Regions from separate parts of the Furfurilactobacillus rossiae genome, predicted to be linked through region 2. Evidence: a T-box and tRNA genes for the amino acid it is inferred to sense, from the RefSeq annotation. Region 2 holds a T-box; the other holds one or more tRNA genes.

Region 1 (9,664 bases), 260 kb from region 2:
GGTTGCTGTAATTGTCTTTGCAGTCGGCATGATTCGTGGTAATGAAACATTGATTAACATGCTACTGACAGCTATTTCATTGGCGGTAGCGGCTATTCCAGAAGGGTTACCTGCTATTGTGACCATCACATTAGCTCTCGGAACGACGCGTATGGCCAAACTGAATGCACTGGTTCGCCGTTTGCCCGCTGTTGAAACGTTGGGGAGTACGGACATTATCGCTTCAGATAAGACCGGGACATTGACCCAAAACAAGATGACGGTTGAAAAACTAGTGGTTAATGGCGAAGTTCGTGATGCTAAGGTTGGTGTCGGGGCAACAACCGACAGTGACGAGGGAACTTTAGCAACCCTGTTGATGTTGAATAATGATACTAAACTAACGGCCGATGGCTTAGTTGGAGATCCCACGGAAACGGCCTTGATTCAGTACAACATGGATCATAACGTGACTGCTGACAAATTTTTAGCGGCACATCCCCGACAAGCTGAAATTCCGTTTGATTCAGAACGTAAATTGATGACGACTGTTAATAAAATGGATGATACTGGCGCATTGTGGATTACCGTTAAAGGGGCGCCGGATGAATTGCTAAAACGGGTCACACGGATTCAGCTAAATGGGCAAGTAGTGCCATTGACGGATGAGCTTCGGAAACAGTTGTTGACGATCAATCATCAGCTGGCCGTACAGGCATTGCGAGTATTGGCGTTTGCTTACCGCCCCGTTGAAACAGTTCCAGCAACCATGACTTCTGAAAAGGTTGAGCAAGAGCTCATCTTTGCTGGATTTGTTGGAATGATCGATCCGGAGCGGCCAGAAGTGGCTGGTGCAGTTGCCGAAGCTAAAAGCGCGGGTATTCGGCCTCTAATGATTACGGGGGACCACGCGGATACTGCTAAGGCAATTGCGGTTCGGCTCGGCATTATTAAGGCCGACGATGACGCTGGCGTAATCACTGGTGCTCAACTAGACGAACTGAGTGATGCCGATTTTGAAAAACGGGTATCGCAATATTCTGTTTACGCGCGGGTGGCCCCGGAGCATAAAGTTCGGATTGTGAATGCCTGGCAGAAACGTGGCAAAGTTGTCGCTATGACTGGTGACGGTGTGAACGATGCCCCAGCGTTGAAAGCAGCTGATATCGGTGTGGGGATGGGAATCACAGGGACAGAAGTGTCTAAAGGCGCATCCGACATGGTTCTTGCTGATGACAACTTCTCCACAATCGTGGTGGCAGTTCGTGAAGGTCGTAAAGTGTTTGCTAACATCCAAAAGGCCATTCAATACTTGCTATCTGCAAACTTAGGTGAAGTGTTGACCCTTTTTGTAATGACCATGATGGGGTGGCAGATTTTGGCACCTGTGCATATTTTGTGGATCAATTTGGTGACCGACACGTTCCCAGCGATTGCGTTAGGACTGGAACCAGCTGAAAAGAATATAATGAAACAGAAGCCACGTGGTCGCACGTCAAACTTCTTATCCGGCGGCGTGTTTGGCAACATTATCTATCAGGGATTGTTGGAAGGTGGGCTGACACTTTTGGTTTACTGGCTAGCCCTGACATTCCCCGTTCATGCTGGTGCAGAACAAATTCATGCGGATGCTTTGACCATGGCATTTGCAACACTTGGATTGATTCAGTTGTTCCATGCATTTAATTCAAAATCAATTCATGGAACAATTTTTACAAAGCAACTCTTTAAGAACCGTGCGTTTAACTGGGCCATTTTGGTGGCGTTTGTGCTGTTGGCCGCGACCATCCTTGTGCCTGGGTTTAACACACTCTTCCACGTCACAACATTGGATTGGTTCCAGTGGTTAATCGTTATTGGTGCAGGTGTGACGATGATTTTAATCGTGGAAGTGGTAAAATTAGTGCAACGTCTAAGAAAGAGTGATGCCGAAGCTCGGTAATGCCCGAGCAATAACGTAAAGGTGGCGGCATGCAAGCGCAGTTTGCTTGTGGGCAGGCAGTTTTGGGTTATGCACAGGGAATTGAGCGACAGGTGCACGTTTAGAAGAGTGATGCTCAACTTTGGTTGAATTCGAGCAATAAGAAACGAGTCGAATGATTCGGTGCATTTCCGAATGCTTTGACTCAGGACTTATGCACAGAATTCAGAAGTTGAGTGCACGTTTAGAAGAGTGATGCCGAAGCTCGGTAATGCCCGAGCAATAACGGACAAGGAGATTAATTGTGAAAAAGAACTTAATGATGGTGTACGGGCAAACATTGTCCAGAACAATTGCGGATACAGAAGATGTCCAAAAGGATTTGGAACCTTATTACACGAAGCTAAAAACGGCGATGGATGCTGATAAGTTGAGTGACCTTAGTGATGCTGATTTCGCTGATATTCAGTCAGAATTTCAGGATGGCACGGACCGTTATCTGAGCTACAACGATAAATTGAAAAAATTACAAGCGCCTGCACGTTTCATGGGGAAGCACCAGACACTTAAGCATGCTTATGATACCTATGCCAATGCCTGCCAGACGATGACGGACAGTTTGAATGTTAAGGAACACACGGTCGACACGGAGAAGTTTGCTCAGGCAGAGGCTGACCAAAACGAAGCCATGGATCGAATCATTCGTCTCATTCAGACAATCATGGCAACTAACGCTTAGTGACGTTACATCTGAATTCTTTTACGTATGTAAAGGGTATAGAATGTAGCACATGACGCTAACAGAAATGAACCGCTCATTCTGAACATCGGGATGAGTGGTTTTTCATTGAGCGATGAAATTGTGGAGGAAAATGAATGACAAATGATGAGTTGCAACGGTTGGTCATGCAAATTTCCACACGGGAGTTTGGTAAGCCGTTTAAACATCAAGCCGTGTTCAATTCACGACTGCAAACGACGGGGGGCCGCTACCACCTTCGGGATCATCATATTGATATAAATCCGAAGATGTTAACTGATTTCGGTGAGGAAACCCTTGAAGGGGTGATTAAGCACGAGCTGGTTCACTATCACTTATCGATGGCAGGATTGCCATTTAATCACCGCAGTCGGGAATTTCGAACCTTGCTGGCACAGGTGGGTGGCAGTCGTTTTGCACCAGCACCTAAACATCGGCAAGGACAGGCGGTCCACTCACGATCACGGCACATCTATATTTATGAGTGTGAAAAGTGCGGTCAGCGATACACGCGGCGTCGACGAATCAATACGCGGCGGTTTGCATGCGGGATTTGTGGTGGCCGGTTGAATTTGGCAGAAGCCTATACTCAAGAATCTTAAGAAACCGTGAAACTCGTCTGTAGAATTCGAATGTCGTAATGGCTATTGTACACTGTATGGCAGAATACGCTATGATAGCCGTATCGATGAATGTGGGGGTAGGGTATGGAACGAATTTATCAGTGGCTTAAGAAAGAGGACGTTCAACTTTATTTAACCTTGGCGTTTTTGATCTTTGTGTTGTTTTGTTTTCGTCACTTTCTCTCCATTATTTTGCTAATTACGATTTTTTCTTTCTTAGCATTAAAAGTGACGACTCGTTTACGACAATGGTTACCCATCGGTCAGGTGCTGGCGACTTTGATTGTGTATGTGGTGGTGATTGGCTTAGTTGTACTGGCTATCTCCTACGCCGCACCATCTTTGGCTAGCCAGTTTTCTGGCATCCCGCATTTGATTATGAAAGCAATCAATGATCATCCAGTTTGGGATAAGCAATTAGACACATGGGTGAATAAAGCACTCAATAGTAGTGAAATTATGAAACACGGTCAAACGGCTTTGGAAACGGGGCTACGTGGACTGGAAAGCGTCGGCACAGCCTTCTCACATGTGGGTGTCGCCATTTTCTTGAGCTTGATTTTTACCGCGTCTTACGGCCGCATGAAGCGCTTTGGGGATGCCTTTTTACACAGCCGTTTTAAAAAGTTCTTCACCAATGTTTATTTCTTGGTTCGCAAGTTTGTCACTATTTTGGGAACAGTTGTGGATACACAATTAATTATCTGTTCAATTAACACGGTTTTGATGACCATCGGCTTATTTTTCCTAAAGATGCCAAGTTTAATGGTGTTAGCCGTCATTGTCTTCATTCTTGGATTGGTGCCTGTTGCCGGGGTGCTCATTTCAATGGTGCCGTTAACGTTGATTGCGTTTGCTAGTGGCGGTATCTGGCGGGTAGTGGAAGTGATTATCTTAGTTATCGTGATTCACTTCTTTGAATCTTACTTCTTGCACCCACGTCTTATGGCTACGGCTACTGATTTACCGATTTTTGTGACATTCATGACCTTGATTGTGAGTGAAGAAATATTCGGTGTTTGGGGACTGATTGTTGGGTTGCCAATTGTGGCATTCTTCCTCGATCTCTTTGGCGTGCATCCCCAGCCAAATGATGGTCCAATTATGCAGCAGCTTCGTGGTGATAAATAGGTGCTGAACGGAAATATGCAGGGAGAATGTCAAAGAGTAATTGCCAAGTCTGCGAATGTCTGGTAGAATTATTTTCGTTGATGCGGCCATGGCGGAATTGGCAGACGCGCAAGATTAAGGATCTTGTGATCCCTTCGATCATCCGAGTTCAAGTCTCGGTGGCCGCATAATCAGATTGGTTAACTAGGCTGACCAGTCTAAAAAGATCCTCGTAGTGATGATTTCACTACGAGGATCTTTTTTTGTCGTGGATGAGTTTTTAAAAAACGAGATTGATTTTTCGCTGGCCTAAACCGGCATCCACTTGAACATCGTGAAGTTTGATTTCATATGCGACAAGTTGCGGTCCAATGGCGTCCCATACGTGCTGGTAGTTAGGCACCAATTCTAAGTAGCGGGGAAGTAAGTCATCAGCCATCGTTTTGTCAGATGGGGTGACGGTAACGTGATGGGCGCGAACAAACGGATTTGTGGTTTCACTTTCGTGAGGAATGGTAATCAGAGCCGCGTCTGCGTGCTTGGCGTAAATTGCTAACGCGTTACTGCCACGAACGGAGGAAAAATACAGTGTATCTGGCTGATCGGCATACCAGACAAAATTAATTACTTTAACGTCAGCAGTATCATTTAATGACGTACTTAGTGCGAGTTTGTCTGCTGTTGCGTAAACCTGCTGCAGTAATTCGATGTCTTGTTTATCCATGATTAAAACTCCTTTTAAAAAACTAGTTTGAACTTTCCGAATTTGAGGCGTGAAAATGAAAGCGGGTGGACGGAATACCGATGTAGACAAGTAAGAAATCCGCTGCAAGCGCGATGGCGGTGAAGATAAAGACACCGCGGTAATCAAATAAGTTTGAAACAAAGCCACCAAGCAGTGAACCTAACATACTGCCAAGTGCCTGAAATGATTGATTCCAACTGAACACTCGCCCAGTGACGTTAACGGGAGAGTTTTTGACCAACAACGTTTGTACGGTAGGGAATAAGGCACCATCCGAAATCCCAATCATAAAGCGCAGGACGCCCAGCATGCCAACGGTGCTGACAAAGCCTTGAGGGAAGTACATTAGTACGGCGAAGATAAAGCCACCCATCAGGACTTTTTCTGTCCCGATGCGGTCACCTAAACGCCCAAGTTGCGGCGCTGATACAAGAGTTGAAATGCCAGGCAGAGCGGCGATAATACCAGCAACTATTGTCAGATTAGCTGTATGCGACATTAATTCGCGAACGTACAAACTAAGAATCGGTGTGATTGAGTTATTACCCATTTGGATCAGCATGGTAGAAATCAACAGTATGATGATTGCTCTAGCAGATTTGAAAGATGCAAAGACTTCTTTGGTTGACTGCATCTTGGCTCGTGGAATTGGTGTGAAATGTTCATGAACCAAAAAGAGACTAAGAAAAAAGACAACTGCAAGCAGAAAACCGGTTATAAAGAAGGTCATCCGAATAGAGAAGATGGCGGCTAGTGCACCACCAAGAATTGGACCAATCAAATTTCCACTGACATATCCGGTAGTTAAAATGCCAAGAGCACTACCGCTTTTTGCCTTTGGTGTTTCGGTAGCAATCAGCGCACTCGCGTTAGGAATGTAACCTGCGCAGAGACCTTGCAAGAAACGCAGCAAAATCAACATCCAGATATTATGAACTAGCCCCATTAGGGCAATGACGATCGCCATTCCTGCACTTGAACGCAGAAGCATCAGTTTTCGTCCTTTACGGTCAGCTAGTTGTCCCCATAATGGTGAAACTACGGCAATAACGAAAAACGTGACCGCATATGTAACACCACTGTAGATGGTCAGCTGCCCCTTTGTGAAAGTGCCAAGCTGGTCAACGTACAGTGATAAAAACGGCATGATTTCACTGAAACCCATGCCGGCAATAAATGTTCCCAGCCAGAGTACAGCTAGGTTTCGACGCCATCCATTTTGATCTTTCAAATAAAACCGCCTCCTTAATATGGTTAATCCATTGGATGTTGAACTGAATTTTTGATTTGTGGCTGTGACTGCCGGTTGAACGTGTTCATCAATGTGATGTTACGTTCGTGTTCCTGGCGGCTTTGTTTGCGATAGGCAATGGGGTGGGTACCAATTGTTTTAGTGAAAGACTTAGTGAGGTAATTAGCGTCTAGCCCGACTTTGATTGCAATATCGTTAACGCTTAAATCAGTATACTCCAAGTAATTTTGGGCGTGTTTCAAACGGATGTGCTGCAATAGATTCATTGGCGTGAGACCAGTTTCGCGTTTGCAGATTCGGATAAGGTAATTCTTGCTGTAGTTAAAGTGGGCGGCTAGCTCAGGCAACTGAATTGGCTCTGCATAATGATCTTGTAGATACTTTAATAGTGGAAAATCAGTATTGATATCAATAAGTCGGTCCAAGTTGTGCGTGCTGGACTCCGCCGGTTGCTGTTTGAAAATTGTTGACAGTAAGAGTTGTTTGAAATCAACATCTAGTTGCAAAGCGGCAGCAGGAAATCGTTTTTGTTCTGCTGGAATGGCTTCGTTTAAAAGTGCATAAAAGGGAGAAACGTCCTCAACATCGAAAATATGTTGGCTGGCGTTTTTTTCAATTAATCCGGCAATGTCGGCCTGAAGGTCAAACTTAACGTCGAGAACAACTGTTTCGTGTTCGAAGTGAAATGAATGTGTTGTGTATGGCGGAATAAAGACAAGTTGGGTTGCAAACACACTTACCGAAACTGAATCGTCCCCGTTAGACTGTGTTAGATCAGTATACTCCTGTCCACTAAGGACTAACTGGACTTGTGCAAAATCATGCTGGTGTGGTTCGACGATTTCATGGCGATGATACAGGCGACCGCTGAGCCATAAGACTTTGAGCTGAAGGTCACGAACTTCTGACATGGTTTTCCTCCTGATGAGTTTAGTGTGATAAATTCCATAAATTGAGCAAATTAGGGCAAAATGTAAGCGCTTAAGCTACCCTATAATGTTTTATGAAAGCGAAGGATAGCTAGCGACTTCATGAAAAAGTTTTCACAAGAATATAAAATATTACATGCGTGAGGATGTGTTAATGATGACAGAGGCTAAGCAAAGCGCTCTTAAAAAGGTAACATGGCATATACTACCATATCTTTTTATCATTTACTTTATTGCCTTTTTGGATCGAAGTAGTATCACGTACGCTTCCATTGGAGGGATGGATAAAGATTTAGGTTTGACTGCAACCACATATGGGTTTATCGCCGGAATCTTCTTCATTGGTTACTTCCTGTTTGGAATTCCTGGCAACATGATGCTGGAAAAAATTGGTGCTCGTCGTTGGATGGCATTTATCTTGGTTTTCTGGGGAACTGTTACCTTGGTAACTGGGTTTGTTGCCAGTGTACCAATGCTGATTGTGCTACGGTTCCTACTCGGTGTTTCCGAAGCTGGTTTGTTCCCAGGCATGACCCTTTACATTACGTACTGGATTCGCAGTAAAGATCGTGCACGGGCCATTGCAGCATTCATGGTTGCGCCGCCAGTGGCAAACTCAATTGGTGCGCCAGTTGCAACTTGGATTATCACTCAGGTTCACATGGCTTTAAACCTTGAAGGCTGGCGTTGGTTATTCATTATCATTGGGATTCCTGCCATTTTAATGGGTGTTTACACCGTCTTCTTCTTGGCTGACAAACCTAATACTGCTAAGTGGCTGACAGCCGACGAAAAGAGCTGGTTGGAAAAAGCACTTGCCGATGATGTTAAGCAGGAAAGTGAAAAGAAAGTCATCAAGGCACCATTTGTTGACGCCTTCAAGGACGCTAAGATTTGGAAGATGACTGGGATTAACTTCTTCTACTGTATCGGTTTGTACGGGATTACATTCTGGATGCCACAAATGGTTAAGTCCTTATCAAGCAGCTTGACTACAATGCAAGTTGGTTTGATTAGTGCTATTCCTTACCTGCTTGGTGCAGTTGCGTTAGTTATCAACGGTCAGTGGTCTGACCGTAGTGGTGAACGAATCTGGCATACTGCCGGTGGTGCATTGCTTGGTGGCCTTGGATTTATCGGTGCCGCATTAACCACATCTGTTCCTGTTATGTCCGTTGGTTTCATTTGCCTGTCTGCCATTGGGGTTTACGCATACTCCGGTCCTTACTGGGCAATCACCACGACGGTTGATCCTCGGATTGCTGCCGTTGGATTAGGTATTGTGAACGCTGTTGGTAACTTTGGTGGTTTCTTTGGACCATATGCAATTGGTTGGTTAAAGAGCGCCACTGGTAGCACAACGGTGGGGATGTACTTCTTAGCTGGTGCGTTGATTATTACCGGCTTGATCGTTCTCAGTTTGCACTCAAGTAAGAGTGCGACTCAAACGGCAAAGACTTCGGATGAAGAAGTTACTGCCGATGCAGAAACACAGAGCCACCCAATTAACTAGTGATCAAATATTTTAAATAAAGAGAGGTTTTTATCATGGTTGAACGTTTCCAAAAAGATTGTATGTATTGTGCTCATACTGAAAAGCTTGATGCAAATTACATTGAAATCGAATCATTGCATGTTGCCACAGTTTATTTAGCACGTGACCAAACACACCTTGGTCGTGTCGCGGTTGTTTTGAACTGGCACGTTGACGAACCATTCCAATTGACTGATGTTGAACGTCACGAATTCTACGATGACGTTGCACACGCAGCCGAGGCTGTTGAGAAAGCCGTTAACCCTGGTAAAATTAACTACGGAACTTATGGCGACACGGTTTCTCACTTGCACGTTCACGTTGTGCCAAAGAAGCCTGGCGACAGTGATTGGAACGATGCCTTCGTTAATAACCCTGAAAACCCTAAGAAGTTAACCGATTCAGAATACGAAGATATTATCAACAAGATCAAGGAAAATCTATAGAGTGATGCCGAAGCTCGGGAACGGGCTTAGCATACAATTAAAAAAGGAGCGATTTTAGTTATGACTGTTAAAGGAAAAGTTGTTGTTATTGCAGGTGCTTCATCTGGTATTGGTGCTGCTACTGCTAAGAAGTTAGCTGCACATGGTGCCAAGTTGTTCATCGGTGCCCGCCGTGAAGACCTGTTGAAGAAACAAGTTGAAGATATTGAAGCAGATGGTGGCGAAGCAGCTTATAAGACTGTTGACGTAACCGACAAGAGTTCTGTTGCTGACTTTGTTAAGGCAGCTCACGACAAGTATGGCAAGATCGATGTTATGTACAACAATGCCGGTGTTATGCCTAACTCACCATTACGTGATTTGAA
Region 2 (9,664 bases):
GCAATTTCCCGTCAAGTTGCGGGATTACTTAAACAAGACTATGTCTACGAGGAAGATGACATGGCTGACCGTCGTCACAAGACACTTCACTTAACGCCTAAGGGTAGTGAAGTTGAGACTAAATTATGGGATGTTGCACAGGACCGTTTCAAGGGTTGGCTGGACGTTTTTGGTCGCGGTAAATTCCAAGAGACACTTGATTTCATTCGTGATTTCGAAGAAAAAATCGTGCAACGTGATCGTTGGGGGTCACGAATCAAGAAGTCTCACGAAGGTTGATTGCTAAGCATTAAAATAAGGTCGTTGATGGTAACTAATGGATTAGTTATCGTCAACGACCTTATTTATCGTTTTGCATGAATCGAAGTTGTTTTGAAAAAGAGGTATCGTGACATGAGTAATTCGGACCAGGCGAGGGCGCTTCCGGCCAAAACATCACTAGGAAAATGAACACCGAGGTACACGCGACTGAGACAAATAGTAATAATGAGTAATGTTAGGAGTGTGTTAAAAGCGGCCCGTAAATGCAACCGGTCAACATACAGATTACACAGAATAATCAGTGAGCCATACATCAACGTGACATTCATTGAGTGACCACTAGGAAAACTAAATCCTCCAGCGGCCACTAAATGCGTAATGATTGGTCGTGGTCGTTCAACCAAGCTTTTAAGAATCGTATTTACAGCAAGTGCAAATACGCCAACGTTAACAAAGAAGAAAACAGCGCCTTGATATTTCTTTCGCCACCAGAGGCCGAGTGAAAAGACGACCATCACGATCATAGTAAATTTTACATTGCCGAGCCTTGTTATATTGCGAAAGAACCACGTTCGTTCCTCAGTCACTGGGTGGCGGACAATATGGGTGCCGAATTGATCGAGTTGATGCAGCCAGCTTGCATCCGTTACGACACCGGCTAATAGGATTAGAAAAATAATAAAACAAATAATGGCAACGAGATTTCTGACGCGTTGCCAGTGTGTTTGTGACAAAACAAAGATAGTGATGACCTCCGAAGTTGTTTTAAAGCCAGTATAGCATTCATTCTCAAGCGGATGCTGACTTGTAATGTCACGCGTATTTTGCTATGCTATGAACAATATTTTAACAAGTAAAAGTGACGGATTAGTAGTTGTGTCGTGATCTTAAGCGAGCTGACAGGTGGTGCGAGTCAGTGTTGACGACAGAATGAACTCACCGATAATCACTAAGATGGTGAACGGCGTTATCATAACGCCAGTAGCTATTTTCGTTTGTCAGCGTTACCGACCTTAAGTGTTTACCATAATTGTTGTGGTAAGAAGATAGGTGGTACCGCGATCCGCATCGTCCTATCGGTTGTCGTTATTGATGTAACAGTGACGATAATCGACAGGGCGTTTTTTATTTGTTAATTAATTTTTTCTGGGAGGGCAAAACATGCCATACGATCATACAAAAATTGAAAAAAAGTGGCAAAAATTTTGGTCAAAGAACGATACGTTTAAAACGCCAGACTTTTCCGATAAGCCAAAATATTACGCATTAGATATGTTCCCTTATCCATCCGGTCAGGGACTGCATGTTGGTCATCCAGAAGGTTACACTGCAACGGATGCCATGAGCCGAATGAAGCGGATGCAGGGATACAATGTGTTACATCCAATGGGTTGGGATGCTTTTGGACTGCCAGCGGAACAGTATGCACTGAAAACCGGTCATAATCCCAAAGGCTTTACTGACCAAAATATCGACGTCTTCCGTAAGCAGGTTAAATCGCTGGGCTTTTCTTATGACTGGGATCGCGAAGTCAACACGACAGATCCTTCATACTACAAGTGGACACAGTGGATTTTTGAACAGTTGTACAAACGTGGTTTGGCCTACGAAGACGAAATCATGGTTAACTGGGCCCCTGACTTTATGGGTGGCACTGTTGTTGCCAATGAGGAAGTCGTTGATGGTAAAACAGAACGTGGTGGTTATCCCGTTTACCGTGTCCCAATGCGGCAGTGGGTGTTGAAGATTACAGCTTACGCTGACCGCTTGCTGGATGACCTAGATGATCTTGACTGGCCTGAAAGCATCAAAGAGCAACAACGAAACTGGATTGGTCGCTCAGAAGGTGCCAGTGTTCAGTTCGCTGTTGACGGTCATGAAGGCACGAAGATCGAAGTGTTCACTACCCGTCCTGATACGATGTTTGGTGTTTCTTATCTTGTGCTGGCGCCGGAATACGATCTTGTCGACCAGATTACAACGCCTGACCAAAAGGCTGCCGTTGATGCTTACCGTAAACAAATCGAGTCCAAGTCAGATTTGGAACGGACGGATTTGAACAAGGATAAAACCGGGGTCTTCACCGGTGCTTACGGGATTAACCCAGTTAACGGTGAACAGGTGCCAATTTGGATTGCCGACTATGTATTGGCTTCATACGGTACTGGTGCCGTAATGGCTGTGCCAGCGCATGACCCACGTGACTATGAGTTTGCTACCAAATTCAGTTTGCCAATCAAACCTGTTATTGAAGGTGGCGACTTGGATAAGGAAGCCTTTACCGGCGATGGTACGCACATCAACTCTGGCTTCTTGAACGGGATGGATAAGAAAACGGCCATCTCAGCAGCGATTGACTGGCTAACTGAGCATGATGCCGGTGCCAAAAAGGTCAACTACCGTTTGCGGGATTGGATTTTCAGTCGCCAACGTTACTGGGGTGAACCAATTCCAGTGATTCACTGGGATGATGGTGAAACAACCTTAGTTCCAGAAGATCAGTTACCACTAACACTGCCTGACACGGACCAGCTGGAACCATCTGGAACTGGTGAAAGTCCACTTGCTAACATTGACGATTGGGTCAACGTTACGGATGAAAATGGCCGGCATGGTAAACGTGACACGAACACGATGCCACAGTGGGCCGGTTCATCATGGTACTTCTTGCGTTATATCGATCCACATAATGACAAGGCTTTGGCAGACCCTGAAAAATTGAAGTACTGGTTGCCTGTTGATTTGTACATCGGCGGTGCGGAACATGCCGTGCTTCACTTGCTGTATGCCCGTTTCTGGCACAAGGTTCTTTATGATCTCGGTGTTGTGCCAACAAAGGAACCATTCCATAAGTTGGTTAACCAGGGGATGATTCTTGGTGACAATCACGAAAAAATGTCGAAATCTAAAGGGAACGTTATTAATCCTGATGAAATCGTTGAAAAATACGGTGCTGATACGCTTCGTTTGTACGAAATGTTCATGGGACCTTTGGAAGAATCCAAGCCATGGAGTGAAGACGGCATCAATGGTTCATACAAGTGGATTCAACGCGTTTGGCGTTTGCTGATTGATGAAAACAATCATCTGCGTGATCGTGTAACAACGATCAATGATGGCAAACTGGACAAGGTGTACAACGAAACGGTCAAGAAGGTCACGGAAGACTACAGCCGGATGCACTTTAACACAGCCATTTCTCAAATGATGGTCTTTGTTAATGAAGCCCACAAGGTTGATGATCTACCAGTTGAGTACATGGAAGGCTTCATCAAGATGTTGTCGCCATTGGTTCCTCACGTTGCTGAAGAATTGTGGAGCTACTTCCATGAATCTGACACCATCAGTTACCAGCCTTGGCCAACTTATGATGCTAGCAAACTAGTAGAGGCCACGATTGAAGTGGTTCTGCAGGTTAATGGTAAAGTTAAGAGTCATGCCACAGTTGATAAAGATATCAGCAAGGATGATTTGGAAAAGATCGCGATGGCTGACGAGCACATGCAAAAGGCCATTGATGGCAAAACGGTTCGTAAAACGATCGTTGTGCCGGGCAAGTTGGTTAACGTGGTTGCTAATTAGCGTCGTCTTAATGTAAATAATGTGTCACTAATTGTTTTTTGGTGTTAAGCCAACAATTAGTGACATTTTTTGTTGAATTAGATGCGACAATCTCGGTATAATCAATGGTATTACTGCGTTTTACGTGGCTTTAGTGTTGGCCTCGAAGTAACAAGTATCAGGCAATTCAGTTACTGAGTGGCACTAGTCAATAGTATGTCGGCATGTTAGGTTTTCAATTTTCGACCATTAACTAAGGTTCATTAAAGCTTGGTTTAATAATGGCATTTAAGGTGTTTGAAATTGCTACAACGCGGTACACTAATAGTTTAAGAAAACAATTTACGCATGTTGGAAACTATCCAAATCGAAAAAAGAATTGAGAGTTTTTATGTCAAAGGAAGATCCACAAAACGAAAATATTCAGGCAATTCCGACCAGAAAGCAGTATCGGCGGCGCCAACGTCGTGAAGCATTACTAAGCAAACTGCATTTGCAGGGGGGCCAATCGGAAGTTTCTTCAATGGCCGATTCAACAGCAACAGTTAGCCCTCAGAATGAATCAGTTACTGCATCCACGAGTCACATTTCCGACAGTGATATGGTTGCTGATTCGACTGCTGCAGTATCGAATCTTACACAGTTGAAGTCGAGCGCACAGGACAAACATGTTGCTGACAGTGCTCAATCTGAAATTGTTGAAGAAAACACAAGTGCAGCATCTGATGTGAAAGCCGAATTGCAATCACAGGCTCAATCAGAGACTGAACTCGAACGTGAGGTTGAGAAAGAAGAAAAGCCACTTCACTTAGTTTCGAGTCGTTGGACGGCTTATCCTGATTCATCAGCAGAGTCGGCGATGGCTAATACTGATGAGGATACGCGTAATGCTGAGGGTTCCCAAGCGGTTCCTTTAGAACGGACCATTCCTGTTGTCCATGAAGAAACAACATTTGCTCAAACGAAAGACGATAGTAGCGACAGCGAAGATCTCGGTGAGATTGTTGAACGACCGGGATTTGAATCGGGAGCCGTATCTGACCAAGAGCAGATTCTGCGTGGTACAGGATGGATGACGGCAGCCAGCATCACATCGCGAGTATTAGGCGCGCTGTACATTATTCCGTGGGTTGCTTGGTTTGGCACATTTTACAATCAGGCCAACGCGCTGTTTTCAAAAGGATATAACGTATACTCCATTGTCTTAATGATTTCTACTGCTGGGATTCCAGCAGCCATTTCTAAGTTGATTGCCCACTATAATGCTTTGAATGAGTATGGGGTCGGCTACCGTTTGTTCAAACGTGGCTTATTACTATCACTGGTTACGGGATTAGTGGCTGCTGCGTTGCTGTGGTTTATGGCACCAACGCAATCACTAACTACTGGTGATCCAAACGTCATCCCAGTATTACGGTCATTGACCCTTGCGGTGTTTGTTTTCCCAACATTATCGATGATGCGGGGGATGTTCCAGGGATATCACATGATGGCACCGAGCGCGATTTCTCAGTTTGTGGAACAAGTCGTACGAGTCATTTATATGTTATTAACGGCCTATCTGATTATGCAGGTTGGGTCGGCACCAGCACACAATTGGCCACGTGCTGTTGTCCAGTCGACATTTGCGGCAGGGCTGGGGGCTGTTGCTGGTATTGCCGTATTAATTTATGAAATGTGGCGTCATCGTCAGTATTTCCATAAAAAGATTGAAAACGCCAAGGGCGGCTTGGTCATTACAACTGGTCAACTGCTAAAACAGATTATCTGGCAGGCAATTCCGTTTACCATTGTGCCAAGTGCCATTGCTATTTATCAGTTATTTGATCAGGTCACGTTCTTTAGAATCATGCACGTGACTTCAAACTTAAGCTATGCCGTTCAAAACACGCTGTATGCTTACTTTGATTTCAATGCCAACAAAATCATTATGATTACAGTATCGTTAGCCTCCGCGTTAGCGGCCACTGCAATCCCGATGTTAACTGAAGCACATACGCTAAAGGATAGTGCTTCGACTAGTCGGCAGATCAACTTTACGTTAGAACTATTCAGCTTCATCATGATCCCATCTGCCTTGGGGATGGCTGCTATTTCTGTGCCACTCTACACATTCTTTTACCATTACTCACTGGCCGGTTCATTAATTCTTGAATTTTCATCGTATTTATCTGTTTTGTTTGGTTTATTTACAGTGTTGTCGACAATTATGCAAGGCGTTGATCAAAATAAGGCAGTTATCTGGTATATGGTGGTTGGTTTGATTGTCAAAATGGTACTCCAATTTCCAATGGTGGCATTGGCACAACCATTAGGACCGTTGGCTGCAACGTTGATTGGCTTCACTGTTTCCAGTGTACTAATCTTACGTAATTTGAACCGGCATTTTGATATCGACTGGGATGGTCTTTTACATCGACTCAATCAAATTATTGTGTTCTCGTTAGTTACGTATATTGTGGCCCGATTATCTGTTTGGGGTATCGATCACGTTATGAACACGCAGTTCAAAGTAACGGCGTTCATTGAATTGTTGATTTCTGTTGTTCTCGGTGGTGGTGCATATGCTTACCTTAGTTTGCGGTTTAGACTGGCAGATAAAATGCTTGGTAGCCGGGTGGAACGGATTCGCACGCGTTTTCACATTAAATAATTGATAGTTTCGGAGGTAACATTGTGTCCAAAGGCATTCGCTTAGATAAATACTTGAAAGAAATGCGGGTGGCAACGCGTAGTGAAGCGCACACGCTTATCCGTGATGGACACGTTGAAGTTAATGGCAATGTTGCTAAACAAGCACGTCAATCGATTGATCCGAATCATGATAATGTTTTAGTCGGTGGTCAACGTGTTGTCTACCAACGTTATTTTTACTTTTTGTTGAATAAACCTGTCGCAGTAGTGACAGCGACTACAGATAAGGCAGCACAAACAGTAATGGATCTGTTTAATAAAGCTGACTATCGTGATGATTTGTTCCCGGTCGGACGTTTGGATAAAGATACAACTGGGGCATTGCTGATTACGAATAATGGTGAGTTAGGGCATCGGTTGACCAATCCTAAACATCACGTGACGAAAGTTTATCAGGCCATTGTGACTGGAACGCTGACTGAAGATGATGTTGCCCAAGTTGCAGCAGGTGTTACGTTAAAAGACGGTACAGTGCTGAAACCGGCTGATATGAAATTGGGCGCATATGACTCAGTATTGGATCAAACAACGATTCAGCTTACCTTGACAGAAGGTAAGTACCATCAGGTCAAACGGATGGTTGGTAGCTTTGGACAACGGGTCGTGCGGCTGGAACGCTTATCATTTGGGCCGCTTAAACTGTCCACGGGATTGTTGCCGGGTCATTATCGGGCACTATCAGAGGATGAAGTTAACGCGCTTAAGGCAGCGGCTGACCTCACTCAGGATTAAATCAATAAAAAAATGAGCATCACTTTGACCTGCCAAGAATTGGCGGTTGAGTGATGCTCTTTTTTTATATTTTAGTAGATTGGGGTAACGAGTATTGTTTCATATACCAAGGAATTTCTTCGCTGATTTGTGTCGGTAGAACAACGTAGGCGTTGTGCGCCAAGTCGTCAGCAATCTGGCTATGAATATAAACGGCTGACAAGACGGCATTGAGTTGGTCCGCAAATTGAGCAGCGAAGCCACCAACCATGCCAGCCAGAGTGTCACCCATTCCGCCAGTGGCCATTGCAGGTGTGCCACCAGGATTCTCAAAAATTTGGTGGCCAGCGTAGACTTGAGTATGATGTTTTTTAAGGACAACAATGCCACCAAGTTTTGCGACAGCTTGTTGATTATTGTCTGGGGTTTGATCCTTGATTGTGATGCCGGATAACCGTTGCCATTCCATTTCGTGAGGTGTGAACACAAGTTTAGCGTTTGGCAATGGCAGATCGTGTTTGGCCACTAAATCGATGGCAGAACCGTCAATTGTGAGTGATTGTTGTGGTTGAACGGTCGCAAACACGCGTCTAAGGGCAGTTAACCCCGCTTCATCTGAACCGAGTCCAGGGCCGACAACGATACTGTTGGCGTTACTGATCAATTCGGTTAGGGTTGTCTCATCGTGAAAATCGGTCACCATTGCTTCCGGCATACGGGCGTGTAACGCTGTGATATTAACGGGATCGGTCAGTGTTGTGGTCAAGCCAGCGCCGGAATAGATGCCAGCAGTTGTTGCCATGATGATGGCGCCGCCAAATTGAGCATTACCGCCGACTAAAGTTAACCTGCCGTATGTGCCCTTATGGCTATTTTCAGGACGTGGCTGAATTGTTTGACGTAAAATTGTTTCTGTTATTGGTTGAATGGACATAAGCAACCTCCTTGGTCCGCTTTCATAAAGTATAGCATGTCCTGGCAAAACAGCGGGCTAAAACAGGAGCCGTGAGAGGGTGGATATGCTAGACTATAACTAGTGCTTCAACCTTAATGAAGAAACGGAGAGACGATGCATGACTGATTGGAAAGCAGAAGTTGATAAACGAAAAGCGGATCTAATGACGGATCTGCAAACGATGTTGGAGGTGCCCAGTGTTCGTGATGACAGCAAAGCCACCGATGATGCACCTTTAGGCCCTGGTCCTAAGGCTGGCTTGGAAACGTTCTTGGGCATTGCTAAACGTGACGGCTTCCGCGTTAAAAATATTGATAACGTTGTTGGTTACGTTGAACTTGGTGATCCTGATGCAAAAGAAACATTGGCCGTTTTAGCACACGTGGACGAAATGCCCGCTGGAACAGGTTGGGATACCGATCCATTTACACCAACCATAAAAGACGGTAAGTTGTTCGCCCGTGGTGCGTCTGACGATAAGGGACCTGGGATGGCTGCCTACTATGGCCTGAAGATTGTTTCTGAATTAGGTTTGCCACTCAAACGTAAAATTCGTTTCATTGTCGGCACAGACGAAGAATCAGATTGGACGGGGATGACCCGTTACTTTGAAGTTGAACCAGCGCCAACACTTGGTTTTTCTCCTGATGCAGAATTCCCAATTATCAACGGTGAAAAAGGCAACATCACGCTGAAAGCTAGTTTTGAGGGCGAGCAAAATGCGGATACAGTTAACACGTTGGTTTCGTTTGCCTCTGGTGAACGTGATAACATGGTGCCTGCTGAAGCTGATGCTGTTGTGACCAGCAGTGACAATGAAGCATTTGTTGCTGCTTTCACTGCCTTTTTGGATAAAGCACCAGTTACCGGTGAAGTCACCACTGATGGCGATGGCATTCATTTGCATGTTGATGGGAAAGCCTCACATGGCGCATGGCCTGAAAACGGAATCAATGCTGGAACTTATCTAGGCGCCTTCTTAGCGACGCAAACATTTGATGGTGCGGCAGCTAACTTTGTTCAATTTATTGCAGATGATGTTCACGACGACACTGTTGGCGCCCATTTAGGCGTTAAGATTACTGATGACGTGATGGGTGCGTTATCGATGAATATTGGGATTATGAACTTTAAGGATAATCATGGTGAAGTAACCTTGAACTTCCGTTATCCAAAGAACACGTCTGCAGAAGAAATCACAGCTGCTGTTGTCAAAGGTGCCGAAATGCATCATGGAACAGCGGTTGCCGGACGCGCGATGGAACCACATTACGTTTCTCCAGAAGATCCCATTGTAAAGACGTTGCTCAATGTTTACCATGATCAAACCGGTTTGCCAGCTAAAGAAGAAGTTGTGGGCGGTGGCACTTACGGCCGTTTGATGAAACGTGGGGTAGCATTTGGGGCAATGTTCCCTGGCGTTCAAGACACGATGCATCAGCCAAACGAATTTATTCCAGTTGATGATATCTATCGTGCTTC

The links. A T-box is a leader RNA that pairs with one kind of tRNA and senses whether it is charged. The one in region 2 lies ahead of leuS (leucine--tRNA ligase), so its partner is inferred to be a tRNA-Leu.
Region 1: it has a tRNA-Leu gene. The T-box ahead of leuS (leucine--tRNA ligase) is inferred to sense a tRNA for this amino acid. The anticodon was not compared.

The regions. Positions count from the first base shown of each region.
Region 1 is NZ_CP040586.1:848,294-857,957, forward strand. Features, by position in the region: gene LROSL1_RS03920 (cation-translocating P-type ATPase) at 1-1,921, shown strand, start outside; gene LROSL1_RS03925 (hypothetical protein) at 2,205-2,639, shown strand; gene LROSL1_RS03930 (SprT family protein) at 2,777-3,262, shown strand; gene LROSL1_RS03935 (AI-2E family transporter) at 3,368-4,414, shown strand; tRNA gene LROSL1_RS03940 (tRNA-Leu) at 4,497-4,581, shown strand; gene LROSL1_RS03945 (pyridoxamine 5'-phosphate oxidase) at 4,674-5,117, opposite strand; gene LROSL1_RS03950 (multidrug efflux MFS transporter) at 5,140-6,369, opposite strand; gene LROSL1_RS03955 (AraC family transcriptional regulator) at 6,393-7,301, opposite strand; gene LROSL1_RS03960 (MFS transporter) at 7,477-8,832, shown strand; gene LROSL1_RS03965 (HIT family protein) at 8,868-9,299, shown strand; gene LROSL1_RS03970 (SDR family oxidoreductase) at 9,360-9,664, shown strand, end outside.
Region 2 is NZ_CP040586.1:1,106,210-1,115,873, forward strand. Features, by position in the region: gene LROSL1_RS05165 (MarR family winged helix-turn-helix transcriptional regulator) at 1-279, shown strand, start outside; gene LROSL1_RS05170 (phosphatase PAP2 family protein) at 345-995, opposite strand; T-box leader at 1,115-1,340, shown strand; gene leuS (leucine--tRNA ligase) at 1,423-3,843, shown strand; gene LROSL1_RS05180 (putative polysaccharide biosynthesis protein) at 4,214-6,475, shown strand; gene LROSL1_RS05185 (pseudouridine synthase) at 6,511-7,248, shown strand; gene LROSL1_RS05190 (NAD(P)H-hydrate dehydratase) at 7,313-8,155, opposite strand; gene pepV (dipeptidase PepV) at 8,301-9,664, shown strand, end outside.